2 regions of the Castellaniella sp. GW247-6E4 genome follow, and region 2 is predicted to be linked to the other one. Evidence: predicted binding sites of a transcription regulator. Region 2 holds the regulator's gene; the other holds the start of a gene.
The links. Region 2 encodes FliA, which starts transcription of late flagellar genes. Its sites were predicted from a motif close to CTAAAGTTTNNNNNNNNNNNGCCGNTA; they were not measured.

Region 1: the regulator FliA is predicted to act here: its motif matches at 1,676-1,702, upstream of ABS761_RS13470 (flagellin N-terminal helical domain-containing protein).

The regions. Positions count from the first base shown of each region.
Region 1 is NZ_JBELOI010000011.1:477-13,401, forward strand. Features, by position in the region: gene ABS761_RS13465 (class I SAM-dependent methyltransferase) at 1-1,401, opposite strand, end outside; gene ABS761_RS13470 (flagellin N-terminal helical domain-containing protein) at 1,786-3,444, shown strand; gene ABS761_RS13475 (glucose/quinate/shikimate family membrane-bound PQQ-dependent dehydrogenase) at 3,789-6,191, shown strand; gene ABS761_RS13480 (NAD-dependent epimerase/dehydratase family protein) at 6,216-7,100, opposite strand; gene ABS761_RS13485 (Gfo/Idh/MocA family protein) at 7,290-8,339, shown strand; gene epsC (serine O-acetyltransferase EpsC) at 8,476-9,396, shown strand; gene ABS761_RS13495 (magnesium and cobalt transport protein CorA) at 9,420-10,424, shown strand; gene ABS761_RS13500 (zinc-binding alcohol dehydrogenase family protein) at 10,526-11,533, shown strand; gene ABS761_RS13505 (hypothetical protein) at 11,648-12,331, shown strand; gene ABS761_RS13510 (PAS domain-containing protein) at 12,447-12,863, shown strand.
Region 2 is NZ_JBELOI010000001.1:660,392-667,169, forward strand. Features, by position in the region: gene fliK (flagellar hook-length control protein FliK) at 1-956, opposite strand, end outside; gene ABS761_RS03110 (flagellar protein FliT) at 953-1,279, opposite strand; gene fliS (flagellar export chaperone FliS) at 1,299-1,727, opposite strand; gene fliD (flagellar filament capping protein FliD) at 1,740-3,125, opposite strand; gene ABS761_RS03125 (flagellar protein FlaG) at 3,232-3,630, opposite strand; gene ABS761_RS03130 (RNA polymerase sigma factor FliA) at 3,868-4,623, shown strand; gene ABS761_RS03135 (hemerythrin domain-containing protein) at 4,782-5,192, shown strand; gene rfbC (dTDP-4-dehydrorhamnose 3,5-epimerase) at 5,210-5,755, opposite strand; gene ABS761_RS03145 (ZIP family metal transporter) at 5,898-6,778, shown strand, end outside.

The DNA of each region.
Region 1 (12,925 bases), on a different contig from region 2:
GCGTTGCGCCTCGAAGATCACCTGAAACCCTGGGATCAATCGGGGAGGCTCCGCCTCGTCGGCGGCTTTCGTCGCGTCATAAGGCGAGGGCGTGAGCAAATAGCACAGCATGTTCAGCCGGAACAGGGTCCGCAGGGCGGTTTGCAAGGCCTCGCGCGCCGCTTCGGGGCTCTCTGGCAGGTCGGCGCGCATATTGTCCAGTAACTCGTCGGTCGTCAGGCTGGATGGCCAGTGGCGGCTGAGAGTCTGGATCACACTCAATATCGTGGCGTCGTTGCTGTGGAGGGGGTGCTGGCGGTGGTTGCGGAAAAAACGCACGCCCGCCGGCGCCTGGGCTGGGGGTTCGGTTTCAATGAAAGAGCCCGCCCAACGCAGATCCCCCAGCCGCTCCATGAGGGGGGCGGCTGAGAGGTCGCCGGCGCGCGCTTGATGCACGAGCAGGCTCTTGCGGAAATTCCGTCCGACCGCGAAATCGAGATACTGCTGGCGCATCTCGCGCGGCTGGCCCAGGGCGACCAGATTGTGGTTCAGGCGGGTCTGCGCGCCGTAGGTTTCCCCCAGCTCGGACTGCGCCTCGGCATCGCCCACGTGGGTCAAGCCGAATTGGTCGGCCAGACTGACGAACTCGAGCAGGTAGCAGGGGTTGTTATAGGTTTCCAGGTGTTCGTGCGCGATGTAATAGTCTGATTGTTGGCGCAACTGCTGGACGGCCGCCCGCAGGGACGAGGCCAGGGGGTTGCTGGGGGCGATCCCTTCGGACAATAGGTTCAGCATGGCCTTGGCCGCGGGCAGTCTATCCTCGTCGCGCGCCACGCTGTGGCTATGCAGCAGCATCGCGTCGCGCACGATATCGCCGGCCTTCCAGCCCGGATAGGTGTTGTAGCTGATATAGCCGACCCCGTCCGGCGCGAGATTGTCACGCAGGATACGCATCATGGCCTCGCGGACCTCATGCGGTACCCAACTGAATACCCCGTGCGCGATGATGTAGTCGAACTGCCCGAAGTCCGGCGTGATATCGGTCAGGCTCATCGCGCGCAGTTGCAGGTTTTTCAGGCCCAGCGTGTCGATCAAGCCTTGTCCGTGGGCGATCTGCACTGGCGACAAGTCCACGCCCACGACCTGGGCCCCGGGATGGGTCAGCGCAAAGGGCAGCACGTTGCCGCCGCCCGCGCAGCCCAGCTCGAGCACCCGCGCGTGCTCCAGCGTCGGGGCCTCCAGGCCATACAGGTGGGCGGCGGCGCGCAGGTGGCCGGGCGCGGCATACCAGAAGGCGTTCGAGGTATAGACCTGGCGATCATAGTCCTCGGCCAGGCCTTGATTGGCGTCGGACAAGCCGGTCGATGCCGAGTCAGGATCGTCGAACGGGCGATCGGCGCGGGTGTCCTGTGTGGAATTCATGTGAGATCCTGGGATGGCCGTGGCGCCGGGTCTCGGGGTGCGGCGCCAGAGGGCGATCATCGAGGTTGGGGGAAACGGGCCAGTCCCTAGCATACGGGCTCGGCGTCCATCGGAAAGCGGGGAAAAAGCCTGGAAAAGGGGGCGATGGCGGGCATATGCCCGCCGAGTGCGGCTGCGGCGGCAGGTTCGCACACGTCGCCCCGAAAAACCCGTGGCCCCTCATCCCAGGGACATGTGGGCGGGTCGCCGTGGATGTCGCCGGTGCGTGCGCGCCCTAAAGTTCCCTCCCTCATATCCGTAAATGCGGCAGAACAGGAGGTCACTCGGTTTGTCATCCTGGGCAATCAGCGCGAATCCTGCGCCACACACATTTAGGAGTCTTTCATGGCTGTTATCAACACGAACTACTTGGCTCTGGTTTCCCAGAACAATCTGGTCAGGTCGCAGAATGCCCTGGGTTCTGCCATCGAGCGCTTGTCGTCCGGCCTGCGCATCAACAGCGCCAAGGATGATGCCGCCGGTCAAGCCATCGCCAATCGCTTTTCCGCCAATATCCGGGGCCTGACGCAGGCCAGCCGCAACGCCAACGACGGCATCTCGATCGCTCAAACGACCGAAGGCGCCCTGAACGAAATCAACAACAACCTGCAGCGCGTCCGCGAGCTGTCGGTGCAGGCCGCCAACGGCTCGAACTCGGCCTCCGACCTGAACTCCATTCAGGCGGAAATCGATCAGCGCCTGGAGGAGATCGATCGCGTATCGAGGGAAACCCAGTTCAACGGCCAGTATGTGCTCAGCGACACGGCGGGCAAGCTGAAAATCCAGGTGGGCGCAAATGACGGCCAGACGATTGAGGTCAACTTCCGCACCATCAACAGCGCAGAGCTGGGCCTGGACGGCTTCAACATCAACAACAAGGATGTTGCAAACACCGCCGCCGCCAAGCAAGACCTGATCGATGGGGGCTTCACCTCGACGGCCGGGGCGAATGGCACGACTGTTTGGAGCAAGGATACGACGGTTGGCAATGCTGTAGCGACGGCTGCCAACGTCATGGATAGCCTGGTGGATACGAGCTCGGTGACTTATACCGGCAGCACGGCGAACGGTCTGGGTGTCGCGGCCAAGGGCGACAGTTATATCTACAATGCGGCGACCGAGACCTTTACCTTCAGCGCGGACGGTGCCGCCGATACGGATGTGGCGACATACATCACGACAGCCGCGACCGCCGCTGGCGGTTCCATCAGCATCACAGCCAATATCGGCGGCAAGGATGCGGTGGCCATCGTCGAGGCAGGTGGCAACCTGACGGCCGAGAACGGCCAAGTGTTGTACCTGGATGCAACGGGCAACCTCACCACCAACAATGCGGATGGCGACCCTCAAGCGACAATTGGCGATCTGACCACCGCGATTCAGGCCTCGGGTACGAGTACCATCACCCTGGGTGGCACCAAGTTCGCCGGCAACACCGCTACGATCGATGTGACGGGCGCCACGATGAGCAAGGCGGCGATGGCGGCCGAAGACTTCTCGACGAGCAACGGCTACACGGTTACCGCCGGTACCGTGACGCAGACGTCCACCGGAGCAGCAATGCGCTATAACGCGGCCTCCGGTTTGCTGACGACAGAGGCGAGCACCGTCACGACGACAACCTATTACGAGCAGGGCAACGGCATGATCACCGATGGCCAAGGTGCTCAATTGTATAAGGATGCCAGTGATGTCCTGACCTTTGACGCGGCATCCGCGGGTACGGCGAATGCCAACCCCCTCCAGGCGCTGGATGACGCCTTGGCGGACGTCGATTCTCTGCGCAGCGAATTGGGTGCCGTGCAGAACCGCTTCGAGTCCACGATCGCCAATCTGACCAACACCATTACCAACCTGTCGGCCGCCCGGTCGCGCATCGAGGATGCCGACTATGCGGTGGAAGTCTCCAACATGACCCGCGCGCAGATCCTGCAGCAGGCCGGCACCTCGGTCCTGGCGCAAGCCAACCAGGTTCCGCAGACCGTGCTGTCGCTGCTGCGGTAATTCTTAGGGTGCGGGATGTTCCAGGCGGTTCGCTTATCGGGTAACGGGTATCTGATTCGCTTGGAACAGCCTCTGCGGTGAGCCCTACGGTAGTCAAGAATACGCTCTGATCAGTCTCAAACTGATCAGAGCGTTTTGATATGATTTCCCTTTGCCTCTAAAGGTGGATACGCTCGGGGCCACCGATTTTGGACGCCCGCGTCGGATGACCTTGTTGCCATCGCGAAGCTCGGCCTTCTGAACCCCTTATGGACTCGTAGCAATTCGCCCCCTCGCCATTCAGGTGTTCGTGTCCATCCCCGTGATAGAGTGGTCGCCATGCCTCACGCGCAAGGATGACTCCCATGGATTCGACCCATCGAAACAGGGGCGTGGCCCAAACCCTGGGCTGGATCGTTCTGCTTCTGATCGCGCTTTTTTCCCTCCTGGGCGGCGCCTGGCTGGCAGTGCTGGGCGGCTCCTGGTATTACGCGGCACTGGGTGTGGCGCTGTTGCTGAGCGTATGGTTTCTGAGGCGCGGCCAGGCGACGGGCTTATGGCTGTACGCGCTGATCCTGGCGGCCACGCTGGTCTGGGGGCTGTGGGAGGTCGGCGCCGATTTCTGGGCACTGGCGCCGCGCTATGATTTGCTGTTCCTGCTAGGGCTGTGGCTGCTGCTGCCGGCGGCCACGCGCGGGTTCGTGTCTCCGCGCCCCGCCAAGACCGCCATGGGCGTGGCGATGGTGGCCATGCTGGTGGTGCTGGGCTATGGCGTATACGACGATCCGCAGGAAATCGACGGCGTGTTCGCCCGCGCCCAGCCGGCCCAGGCACAGGCGGTGCGCGGCGTGGCGGACGAGGACTGGCCGTCCTATGGGCGCACTGAGGGCGGGGTGCGTTATTCGCCGCTCACCCAGATCAATGCCGGGAACGTCAAGGACCTGCAAGTGGCCTGGGTCTATCACACGGGCGACTTCCGGGGCGAGAATGATTCGGGTGAAACCACCAATGAGGTCACGCCGATCAAAGTCGGCGACACGCTGTACCTCTGCACGCCGCACCAGTTCCTGGACGCGCTGGATGCCGCCACCGGCCGGCGCTTGTGGCGCTTTGATCCGCAACTGAAGGCCGACAAGTCCTTCCAGCACTTGACCTGCCGCGGCGTCGCCTATCACGACGCGGGCAATACCGAGCGTTTTCCGGCCAGTCTGGACAAGGCCGGGGGGCCTGCCTCGACCGTCTGCCCGCGCAAGGTGCTCTTGCCCACCAATGACGGGCGCCTGATTGCGGTGAATGCCGATGACGGCCGCAAATGCAGTGATTTCGGCAAGGACGGCGAGATCGATCTGCAGAAAAGCATGCCCCATGCCTACCCGGGGGGGTATAACCCGACCTCGCCGCCGGTGGTCACCGCGACGACCATCGTCATTGGCGGATCGGTGACGGACAATTTCTCCAATCAAGAACCGTCCGGCGTGATTCGTGGCTACGATGTGCGCACCGGCGCGCTGAAATGGGTGTTCGACACCGGCGCGGAGAATCCCAACGCCATGCCGGGCGAGCACACCGAGTTCGTGCATAATTCGCCCAACGCCTGGGCGCCCTTGGCCTACGACGCGCAGACCGATAGGGTCTACGTCCCCACCGGCGTGGGCACGCCCGACATCTGGGGCGGCGACCGCGGCCCCCTGAAGGAACGCTACGCAAACGCCGTCCTGGCGCTCGATGCCGCCACCGGCCGCCTGATCTGGCATTTCCAGACCACGCACCACGATCTGTGGGACATGGATGTTCCGGCGCAACCCTCGCTGATGGACGTGCGGACGAATGATGGCCGGACAGTGCCGGCCATTTATGTGCTCACCAAGACCGGCAATGTGTTCGTGCTGGACCGCCGCAGTGGCGAGCCCGTCGTGCCGGTGGCGGAAAAAGCCGTGCCGCAACGCGTGGCGCGGGGTCCGCAGACCCGGGGCGAGCATTACGCGCCGACACAGCCGTTCTCGGCGCTGGATCTGGCCCCGCCTGGCACGCTCACCGACAAGGATATGTGGGGGGCCACGCTGCTGGATCAGTTGGTGTGCCGCGTGATGTTCAAGCGTCTCAACTACGACGGCATCTACACGCCGCCGTCCGAAAACGGCACGCTGGTGTTTCCCGGCAATCTGGGCGTGTTCGAGTGGGGCGGCATGTCGGTGAACCAAGACCGCCAGGTGGCGTTGATGAACCCGATCGGCCTGCCGTTCGTCTCCAGACTCGTGCCCGAGGATCCGAACCGTGCCAGGGGCGAGGGGACCGGCACGGAAAGCGGCGTGCAGCCGATGTACGGCACTCCGTACGGCGTGACGATCAATCCATTCCTGTCGCCGCTGGGCCTGCCTTGCAAGGCGCCCGCCTGGGGCTATGTGGCCGGCGTGGATTTGCTGAGCAATCAGGTGGTCTGGAAGAAACGCATCGGCACCATTCGCGACAGCCTGCCGCGGCTATTCCAGTTGCCGCCGCTGAAGATCGGTGTGCCGGGTTTGGGTGGACCCATCTCGACCGCAGGCAATGTGATGTTCGTGGCCGCCACCCAGGACAACTACTTGCGCGCCTTCGACGTGAGCAGCGGCAGCCTGTTGTGGGAGGCGCGCCTGCCCGCCGGTGGCCAGGCCACGCCGATGACTTATGCGGCGGGCGGCCGGCAGTATGTGGTGATCATGGCCGGCGGCCACGGGTCGTTTGGCACCAGGATGGGGGATGACCTGGTGGCTTTCGCCTTGCCGGATTGAGTATCCGGTGCGGCGCGTGACGGGTCATGACGGGGGCGGGAGGCGGTGCGCCGCCCACCCGGCGAGGCAGGCCGCGTATCCATCCGGCGCGTTCGGCCACGCGGGCGTCCAGCCGCTGGCCCGCAGCCGCGCATTGGACAAACGCTTGCCGCTTGCCGGCCGGGCTTGTCGGGTGGGCGGCGGGCCGCCGGCCAGGCGCGCGATGGCGTCGTACAGCTCCGCGGTCGGCAGGGGGCGATCGTCCGTGCCGATATACAGCGGCCCGGGGTCGGCCATGCTCAGCAGGTGTGCGCAGGCCCGTGCGGCATCGTCGATGTGTATCCGATTCGCCCAGTGGCCCGGGCCGCCGGGCGCGGCGATCGTGCCGGCGCGCAAGCCCTCGGCCAGGCGCAGCCGGCCTGGTCCGTACAGGCCCGACAGGCGCAGGACGACCCCGACGCCCGGCCGCAGGGCGGCGTGCAGCGCGGCCTCGGCACCCAGCAGCGCCCGCGCGCGGAAATCGGTATTGTCCGGCGGCGTATCCTCGTCCACCCAATGGTCGGAAGGCCCCCAGACCGCGGAAGACCCCACCAGCACACAGCGCCGCAGCCGCTCGAGGCCGCCGGGCGCCAGGCTGTCCAGCAGCCTGGGCAGTCCTGAGGGGTAGACCTCGGCATAGTCCGTCATGGTCCGGGTGTCGGGCGACGGGGCGTACAGGATGTGGGTGATCCCGGAAAATTCCGGCGCACCCAGAAAGGACAGGCTCTCGCGGTGGCGCAGGTCGGCCGCATGCCAGGCAATGCCCCCGTCGCCCGCTGGCGGTGCCCGGCGGCGCAGCCCGATGCACCGCCAGCGGGCCGGATCCAGCATTCCCGCCACGCGCGCGCAGAGGTCGCCGCCCACCAATAAAAGGGTATTCCTGTCGGTCATTGGCATTCTTGCGTGGATAAATGTGCATTATGGACGAGGCCGTGGCCTGGCGTGCATGGGCGGGTGAAACGGCTGTTTCGCGGGATCGGCGGGCACGGGATTGCGGGCGCGCGCCGACTTGCATTACCGTGCGGGTGTGCGCCGCTTTGCGTGGCGCCGTTCCTTTTGAACCCGACAGGTGATCTAAGCATGAGTATGGCTTTCCGTTCCTCCGAGCCTTTGCGTCTCGGCATTCTGGGCTGCGCCAATATCGCGCGTCAGTTCACGCGCGATGTGGCGCCCAGCGCGGCGGTGCGCGTCGTCGCCGTGGCGAGCCGCAACGCGGACACGGCCGCACGCTTTGCGGCGGACACCGGCATCGGCCGCCATGTCGGCAGTTATGAGGCGCTGCTGGCCGATCAAGAGATCGATGCGGTGTATATCCCCCTGCCCAACAGTCTGCATGCGGCCTGGACGATCCGGGCCGCCGAGAGCGGCAAGCACGTCCTGTGCGAAAAACCGCTGGCGCTCGGCCGAGCCGAGGCGCAGGCCATGTTCGAGGCGGCGCGCCGCCATGAGGTCATGTTGCTCGAGGCCTACCCCTATCAGTTCCAGCCTCAGACCGCCGACATGCTGGCCTTGCTGCGCGACGGGGCGATCGGGTCGGTGCGTTCGGTGCAGGCGGTTTTTGGTTTTCCCCTGCTGGGCGGGAATACGAATATCCGCATGCAAGCGGAATTGGGCGGCGGCTCGCTGCTCGACGCCGGCAGCTATCCGCTGAGCCTGATCCGGTGGGTGATGGGCTGCGCGCCCAGCCGCGTGCGCGCCGACGCGAGCTGGGCCGCGACGGGGGTGGACATCAGCATGAGCGGCACCTTGTTTTACGCGGACGGCCGCCGCGCCCAATTCGCCTGCGCCATGGACGTCGCCAATCAGCGCCGGGCGACGATTGCCGGCACCGAGGGGACGATCGATACGGAATTCCTCAATCACACCAGCGATGGGGCCGGCGACCATCCCCACGGCTATCAGCCCAGCCAGTTGCGCGTGCGCCGGGGCGGCGCCGGGACGATTCCGTTCGAGGAGGTCCGGTCGCCGTCGGGCAGCGGGTTCCGTTTCGCAGCCGAGGCGTTCGCCCAGGCCGTGGCCAGCGGGGATGTGGCCTTGATCCGCCGCCACGCCGAGGCCAGCCTGGATACCGCCGCCACCCTGGAGGCTCTGGCGGCCAGCGCCCGTGAGGGCCGGGACGTGGCGCTCTGAGTCCGCCCGGAGGGCGGGACTGCGCCAAGGCCCGGACCGGGTGGCCTTACACTATGGCGCGCGCAGGCGCATTTTCCTGCGGAAAAATTCCGGGCTGGTGGCTCCCCGCGGGCCGCGAGCAATAGGATCATCCGATATGGCCAGTTTCAATGTGACGGGTGTTGTGCATGCCCTCGACGGTATCCGCAGCGCATGGCGTGATTCACAGCGGCGCGCGCGCGAACCGGATGCGCGTGAGTTTCCTTCGCGCAATGCGGTGGCGGAGGCGGTCGAGGCCCTCAAGGGCGTGCTGTTCCCGATGCGCCTGGGGCCGGTCGACCTGCACCACACCAGCGAGAATTTCTATGTCGGGTATACGCTGGACGCCGCCCTGAACAGCTTGCTGACGCAGGCGCACCTCGAGCTGCGCTACGCCTCCCGCCTCGAGCCGGCGGACGATGCCTTGCTGCAGGCCAGGGCCTTCGGGGCCATCGATCGGTTTGCGCAAATGTTGCCCGAAATCCGGCGCCAGCTCGACCATGATGTGCTGGCGGCCTACGGCGGCGATCCCGCCGCGACCAGCGTGGACGAGGTTCTGCTGTGCTATCCCGGGGTGCTGGCCCTGATCCATCACCGGCTGGCCCATCCGCTCTACACGCTGGGCCTGCCTTTGCTCGCGCGCATCATCGCCGAGCTGGCGCACAGCCAGACGGGGATCGACATCCACCCTGGTGCGCGGATCGGCGATAGCTTCTTTATCGATCACGGGACCGGGGTGGTGATCGGTGAAACGGCGGTGATCGGCAACCGGGTGCGCATCTATCAGGCCGTGACCCTGGGCGCCAAGCGGTTCGCCACCGACGCGGAGGGTCACCTGGAAAAGGGCGGTCTGCGCCACCCGGTGGTCGAGGACGACGTGGTGATCTATGCCGGCGCCACCATTCTCGGGAGGGTGACGCTGGGCAAGGGCGCCGTGATCGGCGGCAACGTCTGGGTCACCAGCAGCGTGCCGCCCGGCGCGAGCATTACGCAGGCGAATCTGCGCCACGCCTTGTGCACCGATCCGTCGGGCGAGTAAGCCCTGCAACCGCGAGTCCGCCCATGACACCCCATCCGTCCGCTGCCGAGCTTTTTTCGCAATCCGTGGTGGCGTCCGCCTGGTACGTCAAGGGTCAGGCGCCCCGCGAGGTCGGCTTGGCCGAAATCGATGCGATCGCCGCGGCGGGCGAGGGCCTGTTGTGGATCGGGCTGAAGGATCCGGCCGACGACGTCTTGAAGGAGGTGGGCGCGCGGCTTGGCCTGCCTGGCCGGGCCATCGATGAGATCCTCTCGCCGCACCGCAGGCCCAAGAGTATCGAATACGAACGGCTGACGCTGATCGTGGCGATCACGGTCGAGGTGCTCCGTGACAAGCCCAGTTTTGGCGATACCCAGATCCTGATCGGTCCCGGCTATCTGCTGACGATCCGGCGTCATTTCAGCGCGTCGTATCGGGAATTGCGGGCCTTGCTGACCGAGTCCCCCGAGCTTTTCGAGCGTGGCAGCGATTATGTGGCCTCGGCGCTCCTGGATCTCATGGCCGATCATTATGTCGCGGCGCTTGCGCGGCTGGAGACGCGGGTCGAAGGGATCGAGCACCAGTTCCTGCTCGAAGGGTTTCGCCAGAAGGATATCCATAGCCTGTATCGTTGCCGCCGGGACCTGCTGCGCATGCATACGGTGATCGTGCCGATGGTGGAAATCTGCCGTCGGCTGGCGCGGGTGGATACCCGCAATATCAGCGCCGACAGTCGCGGCTATTTCGGTGAGGTGGCCGACCGTGTCCAGCGCGTGGTCGAGTCCGTCGACAGCCTGCGCGAGGCCCTGGCCTTCGCCTTCGAGGCCAGCATGATGCTCAGCCAGATGCAGCAGACCGATATCACCCGCAAGCTGGCCGCCTGGGCGGCCATACTGGCCGTGCCGACCGCGGTGGCGGGGATCTACGGCATGAATTTCCATGATATGCCCGAGCTGAGCTGGACCTACGGCTATCCGGCGGTGCTCGGGGCGACTTTTACGGTATGCGGCTTGCTGTATTGGAAATTTCGCAGAATCCGGTGGCTCTGAGCGCGGCCGTTCGCGCGCGGCGCGCCCGTTCACCGGGGCGCGGGTATGCGTTAGCATATTCCGGGTGTATGGGCACAGACTGAAACAACGAGGAGGGCGCTTTGAAAGCGATTGCTTATGTGGACTGCCTGCCGATCGAGGACGATCGGTCCTTGTTCGATATCGAATGCGCCGTCCCCGAGCCGGGCGAGCGCGATCTGCTCGTCCGGATCGAAGCCGTGGCCGTCAACCCGCGTGACGTCAAGAGCCGCAGGACGCTGCGGGGCACGCCGCAACAGCCGATGATCATTGGCTATGACGCGTCCGGGGTGGTCGAAAAAGTGGGGCGCGGCGTGACCTTGTTCGAGCCCGGCGACGAGGTATTCTACGCCGGGGTGACCGATCGCCCGGGATCGAACGCGCAGTTCCAACTGGTCGACGAGCGCATCGTCGGGCACAAGCCGGTGTCGCTGGATCACGCGACCGCGGCCTCGCTGCCGTTGACCTCGCTGACCGCGTATGAAATGCTCTTTGATCGCCTGGAGGTGCCGCGCATGGCCTCGCCGCGGCGTTCGGTATTGATTCTCGGCGGTGCGGGCGGCGTGCCGTCCATGGCCATCCAGTTGGCCCGCGGCGCGGGGCTGACCGTCATCGCGACCGCCTCGCGGCCCGAAAGCGCGGCCTGGGTGCGCGAGCTGGGCGCCGATCATGTCATCGATCATCGCCAGCCCTTGGATGCACAGATCCAGGCGCTTGGGCAGGGGACCGTTGATTACGTTTTTTCCAGCTACACCAGCGCCCGCGCCTGGGCGGAAATCGCCCGGGTGATCACGCCCCAGGGTCGGTTCGGCCTGATCGATGATCCCGAACCGCTGGATTTGCGCCTCTACAAACCCAAGAGCGTTTCCATCCACTGGGAGGCGATGTTCACGCGGCCCATGCAAAATACGCCCGATATGGCGCGCCAGCACGACATCCTGGACGAGGTCGCGCGCCAAGTGGACGCGGGCGAGCTCCGGGCCACGGCCACGCGGAATCTGGGCGCGATCAACGCGGCGAACTTGCGCGCGGCCCATGCCTTGATCGAAAGCGGGCGCACGATAGGGAAAATCGTGCTGGCTGGATTCTGAGCCCGCTGGCGGGGTGGGCAAGATCCGGATACAAATGAGCCGATTGCTTGCTGCTTTCGTGCTCTCAAAGCCGTTATCGTGACATGCATCGACATGTCTGGAACGGAGATCAGGATGCGGGCTTGGGGATGGCTGTGGTTGGTTTGCGGATGCTTGGCCTCGAGCGGCGCACTGGCGGCGGCGCAGGCGACGGTGCGGGCCGGCGACCGGACGCTGACGGTGGCCTTTGACGGCCCGGATGCGCGGGTCGATGTGTCCGGTGTCTCGCAGGGCTATCTCCTGCTGCGCGACGAGCGTCTCTATTCAGTGATGCGGATGAACGGCAGCCCCATGGTGATGGATGCGCAGGCGGCGGCCGGGCTGCTGGGCGGTTTGGCCTGGAAGCCATCGGCGGAGATGGTCGGCGCGCTGACCGCGCTCGAGCCCACGGGCGAACGCCAGACCGTCGCCGGGCGCGCGGGCGAGGTCTATAGGGTGTCGTACCGCGATCTCGAGGGGCGGGAGCGCAGAGGACAGGGCGTGCTGGGCCGGCAGCCCGAGGTGCGCGAGTTGACGCGAGTCCTCGGGCGGATCGCCGAGCGCCTGCAATCCGCCACCCAAGCCCCGGGACAGGGCCTGGAGGAGGTCACGCGCGCGCTGGGGGATCGCGGGCTGGGGGTCCTGTCCTATGGCTCCGAGTTTCGCATCGAGACACTGACCGTGGCGCCGCTCGCGTCCGGTTACCTGGACCTGCCGGCGGCGCCGGCGCGCTTGCCCGATGACGTGGGGCAGTGGTTGCGAGGTCTGGGCGCCCGTTGAGCCGCTGGTTTGCCCTTCGGGCCGCGCCAGCGGTATAACAGGCTCGAGCGACAAACACCGGATCCGGCGCGTTCACCGCGTGCGCGACAAACGCGCGCCTTTTCCAGGAGACACTATGAGCGAGGCCCCCGCCTTGGCCGAATGGATCATCGAACAGACATCCGACGCCCTGATCTATGCGGACCGCGCAGGCAATATACGGCGCTGGAACCGGGCGGCCGGCCGGCTGTTCGGCTTTGATGCGGACGAGGCCATGGGCGGCAGCCTGGACCTGATCATTCCCGAGCACCTGCGCGCCGCCCACTGGGCCGGCTACCGCGCCGCCATCGACAGCGGCAGCCTGAGACTCCAGGGGCTGCCGACATTGACGCGGGCGGTGGGCAAGGGTGGCCACAAGCTCTATGTCGAGATGACCTTTGCCCTCGTCAAGGATTCCGGCGGCGCGGTCGTCGGTTCGGTCGCCATGGCGCGTGACGTCACCGAGCGGATCGAAAAGGAGCGTACCGCCCGCAAGGCGGCGGGCGCCGCCTAGTGTCCGGTACGGTTAATCCGAACAGGGCTCTAGGTCAGAAGCCTGCCCTGTGCCGGAGACGG
Region 2 (6,778 bases):
GCGGCGGCCGAGCCCCCCGCCTGGCCGGTTTGCGCCGGCGCGCCGGAGGCCTCGGCGGCGGCCGGCAACCCCTGCGGCACGCCTTGCGGGCCCGGCGCCTGGGCGGGTAGAGGAGGGGCGCCCTGCGAGCCCGCGCTCGGGGTATTCGTGGCCTGGCTGTCCGGGGCGCGGCCACCTGTCTGGGTGTGTGGCGCCTGGCCGCCTGGTACGCGGCCTTCGGCCGTCTGTGCACCCAGGCGGGCCTGAGGCTCGCGGGCAAGGTCACGGGCGTCGGCCTTGCCGAAGGCCAGCGCCGCCAGATGGGATTCGTAAAACAGGCCGCTGCCTTGCACCGCCTGGGACAGTGCTTGAGACAGGCGCGCGGCCAGCGCGCCGGGCTGGTCCAGCGCGGTCGCGAGCGCGGCCCAAGCCGCAAAGGGGCCGGCTGGGGCCTGCGGGCCAGCGGCCCCGGGGACGGGCATGGCGGCCGGACCCCGGGCGGCAGCCGTGGCGGCGTCCGCCATGCCCGCGGGGAGGGGCGGCATGGCGCCTGCGCGCGCCGCCGGCCCGTTCAGCAGAGGTTGGCGGCCCTGCACCGCGGGGTCGGCCTGCGGGTATTGGGCGAGCAGGGCGAGGATGATGCGCGCGGCGAACCCCAGAGTCGTGGGCGCCGATGCGGTGGTGGAGCTGTAGGTCGCGGCGCGGCCGATCCGGTCGTCCAGCGCGGTTGCGCCGGCAGCCTTGCCGACCGCGGCCTGGCCGCGGCCCTGGGCGCCAGCCGCATCCACCGCCTCGCGGGGGTGGCGTTGGGCGGAATTCCGTAGCGCATCGGGGTTTTCGGGATTGCCGGGCTGGGTGACCGCCGCGGGCCGGGCGCCCGAGACGAGATTGGCCTGCTGGCCGAGCGTCGTGCCCAGTACCGCGTCCAAGCGCTGGATCAGCAGCGTGCCTAGCGTGGACGAGCCGCCAATGCTCATTCCGAGGACGCGTGGTAGGCCCGCAGCACCGTGCGCTGGCGCTTGATGGCGCCCATCAGGTGGCCCAGGCGCAGCAGCTCGGGCGCGGCGAGGTGTCGGATGCGCGCATCATCGTCCAGGATGCGGGTCAGCAGCTCGCGCCGCGCGTTGCGGTCCGCGTCGTCCAGGGGGCTGAAGCGGCGCAGGTCCTCGACAGCCTGGTTGTATTGAGCGCCGAGCTGGACGACGTCGTCCCATTGTTGCGCCTCGGCCTTGGCGCGCATCTGGCTGCTCAGGGAGGCGATGAGCTGGTATTGATGCAGGACGGAGGAGCGGGAGGCCATAGGGGAATACGTCGCCGTGTCAGGATGATAGGGGGCGTTCGAAGTGTGGATCTGCGGCGACGTGCCAGGCATCGGCCAGGTCGTTGAGGAGTTTCTCGGCCGATTCGAGCTTGGACGGATCGTTGTTGAGGTTGGCTTGCAGCAGGTTGCGCACGATCAGCTCGTAGGCGGCGACCAGGTGGCGCGCGACGTCGCCGCCGCGCTCGGTGTCGACACTGGCCTTGAGCCCGGTCTCGACGATGTCGATCGCCTTGGAGATCGACTGGCCGCGCTCGGCGGTGCGCCCGCCTCCCATGTGCAGCCGCGCCTGCGCGGTCGCGGTCAGCGCCCCGCGAAACAGCAGCGAGATCAGGCGCTCGGGCGTCGCGCCGAGAACCTCGGATTCGAGTCCGACGCTGGCATAGGCGCCGGCGGTGCGGGCGGCACGTGAACGGGGGGCGTAAGTCATGATGGAAGCCGTTTATTTATCGGACTTGCTGAGATTGCTGAGCATGCTGAGCTGCTGGGTCAGGTAGCTGCTGAGGGAGTTCATTTGGGCGACCATGGCGTCCAGTTGGGTGAACTGCTGGCGGTAGGTCTCCATGCGCTGGTCAATCCGGTCGGCCGTCGCGTCGTACTGCCTTTGCATCTGCTTGGCCGTCTCGTTCAGGCTGTCCGTGGTGGCACTGAACAGACCGTCGCTGCGGGTGAAGGCCTCGGCCGCGTTGGCCACTCGCGTGCCCGCCCCATTGGTGCCGGTGAATAGGGAGGTGACCCCCTCGAGGTTGCTGGACAGGGCCTTGGCGAGTTTGGCGTCGTCGACCTTGAGTTCGCCGGACTTGGGGTCGGTGGTGATGCCGATGCGCGACAGCGACAGGCCGTCGATGTCGTCCAGTGCGCCGTTGAGGGCCCCGCGCATTTCCGTCTGGACGCGGCGGGCCAGCGAATCGCCGGTCAGGGCGCTGGATGCCTGCGTGTCGACGTTGTATGAGGTCAGGGACTTGATCGTGCCCAGCAGGCCGTTGTAGGCCTTGACGAAATCGTTGATCGCCTTGGTCGCGGCGGTATCGTCGCGCGTGACCGACAGCGTGGCCGCCTTGTCGGTGGTTTGTTTCAGCGTCAGCGCGACGCCGTCGATGGCGTCCTCGATCGTGTTGGTCTGGCTGGTGATCGAGATGCCGTTGATCGACAACTGGGCGTTGGTCGCGGCCTGCTCGGTGAACCCCCCCGTGCCGACCGCCTTGTCGTACGCGAGGAAGGCCTCGAGCTCGGCGTTGTCGGCCACCGTGATCGAGGCCACGGCCGATTCCGTTCCCGTCGCGCGACTGGTCAGGAGCAGGCGGTGGGCCGCCCCCGAGCCGTCGTTCACCAGGGTCGCGTTCACGCCCGAGTCGGGGTCGCCGTTGAGGGCGGCCACCAGTCCGTTCAGCGACGTGTCCTTGCCGGTGAGGTCCACCGTATGAGACTCGCCGTTGGCCAGGGTGATCGTGACCGAGCCGCCCGCGCCGATGGCCGCATCGCGTTCGGCGCGGCCATCGGCGACCAGGGTCTGGGCCGAGGCCAGGGTGTCGACCTGGATGGAATACTGCCCGGCGATCGCGGTCTTGTCCGCGGTGGCGGAAAACGCGTCGGCGGCGGTCGTGGCCTTGAGGGCACCGAATGCCTCGGGCTTGCCGACCGCCTTGGCGGCGGTCTGCAGCGTCGAGACCGCGCCTTGCAGCTTGCTGTACGCGGAAACCTTGGTCTGGACGGCGACCTGGCGGCTCTGGATCAGCGCCAGTGCGTGGTTTTCGTTGTTGCGCAGGCTGGTGAGGAGATCATTGAGGGGCAGGTTGGACCCGACGCCGATCGAAGAAATAGTGGCCATGATTTAACTCCGTGTCGCCATTATCGCCGTGTTCCAATCCAGGCAATCCTGACGTAAGCGGGGGGATTCAAACATAGTTCAACGGCCAGGGTGTCGAGCCGCCGCCTCAGGCGCGCGTGTCGACGCCCGCGCCTTGCAACTGGACAATCATTTTCGCGACCCGCAGCACCGCGTCGGACGGCACCGTGCGCAGCACCTCGCCGGTCGCGCTGTCGATGATCGAGACGACCAGGCGCTGGGCATCCTCGTCCATTTCGAAGCGCATGCCGGTGGACCAGGCCTCGAGGCTGCGGTTGACCGAATCCAGGGCCTTTTCCATCGGGGGCGGTGCCCCGGTCATAGCGTCCCGCGGGCTGTCGTGGCCCGCCGTCGACGCATCGGACGACATTTCCCGGGCGCCGGCCAGGTGGGGCACCGGTCTCGGTGAGACGTCGGGCAGGTCGACGGCCGTCGGGGATGGGCCGGTCGTGATGGCCGCCAATGGGTGGCCGATCGGTGGGATCATAGAGTCCTCGCGTATTCCGTGTTCGTCGTCCATCCCTCGCCCAGGGCGGCGGAAAGACCCTCGCGTGGACCCTGTAACGGAGGATATCGCGGAAAATTTAGGGGCGAGCTCCCCCAAGTTCAGAGGGGAAACCCGGATACCTTGGTGAATTGGCGATTCCTCGGGGTAACGACGCATTTTTTTTCGGGCATACTGGACGGCGTTCCATTCTCAATATACAGGCCCCCCGATTCCACGATGCCCAGTTCCGAAGACCTGCTGGTCGGGCAATATGCGCCGCTCGTGCGGCGTCAGGCGCTGATCCTGATCGGCAAGCTGCCCGCCAGCGTCGAGCTCGACGACCTGATGCAGGCCGGCATGATAGGCCTGCTCGATGCGATTCGACGCTACCAAGAGCAGCCCGACGCCCAGTTCGAGACCTATGCGGTCACCCGCATCCGGGGCGCCATGCTGGACGAGCTGCGCGCCCAGGACTGGTTGCCGCGCAGCGTGCGCAGCAAGGCGCGCAGCATCGAGGATGCCGTCCACGCCCTGAGCCAGCGGCTGCTGCGCCCGGCCACCGAAAGCGAGATCGCCGAGGAAATGGGCTTGGGCCTCACGGAATACCAGACCCTCCTCGAGGAGGCGCGCGGCGTGCAAATCCTGATGTACGAGGACTTGGCGCGCCGCCGCGAGGGGATAGACGATGGCCTGCCCATCGACGGCGAGGCCCATGCCGAGGGCGGCACCCCGCTGGACTGGCTGGTGCACGAGGGCCTGCGCAAGGCGCTGATCGAGGCGATTCGACACCTGCCCGAGCGCGAGCAGCTCCTGTTGTCCCTGCAATTCGAGCAGGACCTGAACCAGAAAGAAATCGCCGCCGTGATGGACGTCACCGAGGGGCGCATCTCGCAGTTGCGGTCCCAGGCCATCGCGCGAATCCGCGCCTGGCTGGCCCATCATTCCTGGGAGCACACTCCCGGGGACGACGCCTCCTTTAGCAAGCTGATCTGAGCGCCTGCGGCCGATGGCGGGGGGGGGCCGCCGCCGCCTCGCAAACAATACCCGGACCCTGTGTGAGTGTCTGCTTGTATCGGATATAAGATGTATATATTATGAATCTTAACGCCGGCGGAGACCACCGGCCGCGACATCGACGAGGGAAACCCATCATGGACATCAACCGCTTCAAGCACCAGCATGTAGACATCCTCAGCGGCATCGCCGCACTACGCAAGCTCGCCCACCAGGGCATCAGCGAGCATGCGGTGGACATCGCCCACGAGCTCAAGGCGCTGTCCACGATCATCACCACGCATCTGGCCATCGAGGACCGCATCCTGTACCCGTCGCTGCGTCGCAGCGGCAACGCATCCATGGCCCTGATGGCGCAGGACTACCAGGACGATATGAAGGGCATCGCCAATGCCTTCATCAATTTCGCGCGCCGCTGGAGCAATGCCACCCAACTGTCGCGCGACCCCGAGAAATTCCGCGACGAGGCCAATACCGTCCTGCGCGACGTGCATGCGCGCATGGTGCGCGAGAACCGCGAGTTCTATCCGGCGATCGAGGCGTTGTAGTCCGCAGAGGGTCTGCGCTATTTCAATCGGCGGGCCAGTTCCGTCAGGCCGGGGTGGCGGTGGTCCCTATCCGATAGGATGGGGCCGTCGATCGGCCATGAAATGGCCAGTTCGGGGCAATTCCAGGCCAGGCCCCGCTCGTCGGCGGGATCGTAGTAGTCGGTGCACTTGTAGTACAGGATCGCGGTCTCGCTGGTGACGCAAAATCCGTGAGCGTAGCCCGGCGGAATCCACACCTGCCGATGATCGACGGCCGACAAGGCTACCGCCGCGTGTTGGCCGAAGGTCGGCGAGGCGGGATCCACGTCGACCGCCACATCGAATACCGAGCCCTCGATCACCTGGATGAGCTTGCCCTGCGGATGGCGGCGCTGGAAATGCAGGCCGCGCAGCACGCCGTGCCGCGAGCGCGAGACATTGTCCTGGACGAAGGGCAGGGTGATGCCCGCCTCGTCGCGATAACGGCGGGCGCTAAAGGTTTCCATGAAAAAGCCGCGTGCGTCGCCGATCACACGGGGTTCGATGACCAGCACGCCGGGCAAGGCGGTTTCAATGATGTTCAAGGTGTGGGCCGGTGTCCGTTCGACATGTCAATAATAAATGATCGCCCCAAGCGCAATCTCTCCGTCGCGGGAAGGCGGGCTCCGTGGCGGTATGATGCCTATCATCCGCAGCGCTCGAGGCGCGGTTTTTTCAGGAGTATGCATGGCGTCCAATGACACGCCGGCGGTTTCCGCGGGGCTCATCAGCGCGTGGCACGATCAGCTCCGCGCACACCGGCCCATTGCCTGGGGCCTGCTAGTGGCGCTGCTGGCGGTGCTATGGCTGCTGCTCGCCAGCGGCATCGAGGCGTTTTCCCCTAGCAACCGGGTCTACCTGGGCTATGCCGCCCTGGGCGGCATGGCTGGGTTCGGGGCGACGGCGCTGGGCGCGCTGCTGGCGGTGGGCCTGCGTGCCATCGGCGTCCGCACGCGCGACTGCATGCTGGGGTTCGCCGCGGGCATGATGCTGGCAGCCAGCTCATTTTCGCTGATATTGCCCGGCCTCGAGGCGGCCGAGGTGCTGCTCGGCAGCGGGGTGGGCGCGGCCCTGGCCGTCGTGGCCGGCCTGGCACTGGGCGTGCTGCTGATGCTGGGACTGGACTATTTCACGCCGCACGCCCACGAAACCTCGGGGCCGCACGGCCCGGCCGACCAGCGCATCAGCGGCGTATGGCTGTTCGTGCTGGCCATCATTTTGCACAACCTGCCCGAGGGCATGGCCATCGGGGTCAGCTTCGCCCAGGGGGACATGAGCGTGGGGCTGCCGCTGACTACGGCCATCGCCATTCAGGACATTCCCGAGGGTCTGGCGGTCGCCATGGCCTTGCGCGCGATCGGCCTGTCGCCGGCGGTTTCCATTCTCGTTGCCATCGGCTCGGGCCTGATGGAGCCCCTGGGTGCGCTCGTGGGCGTGGGCATCGCCAGCGGTCTGCCCATCGCCTATCCGATCAGCCTGGGGTTGGCGGCGGGCGCGATGATTTTCGTGGTGTCGCACGAGGTGATTCCCGAAACCCATCGCAACGGCCACCAGACGGCGGCCACGGT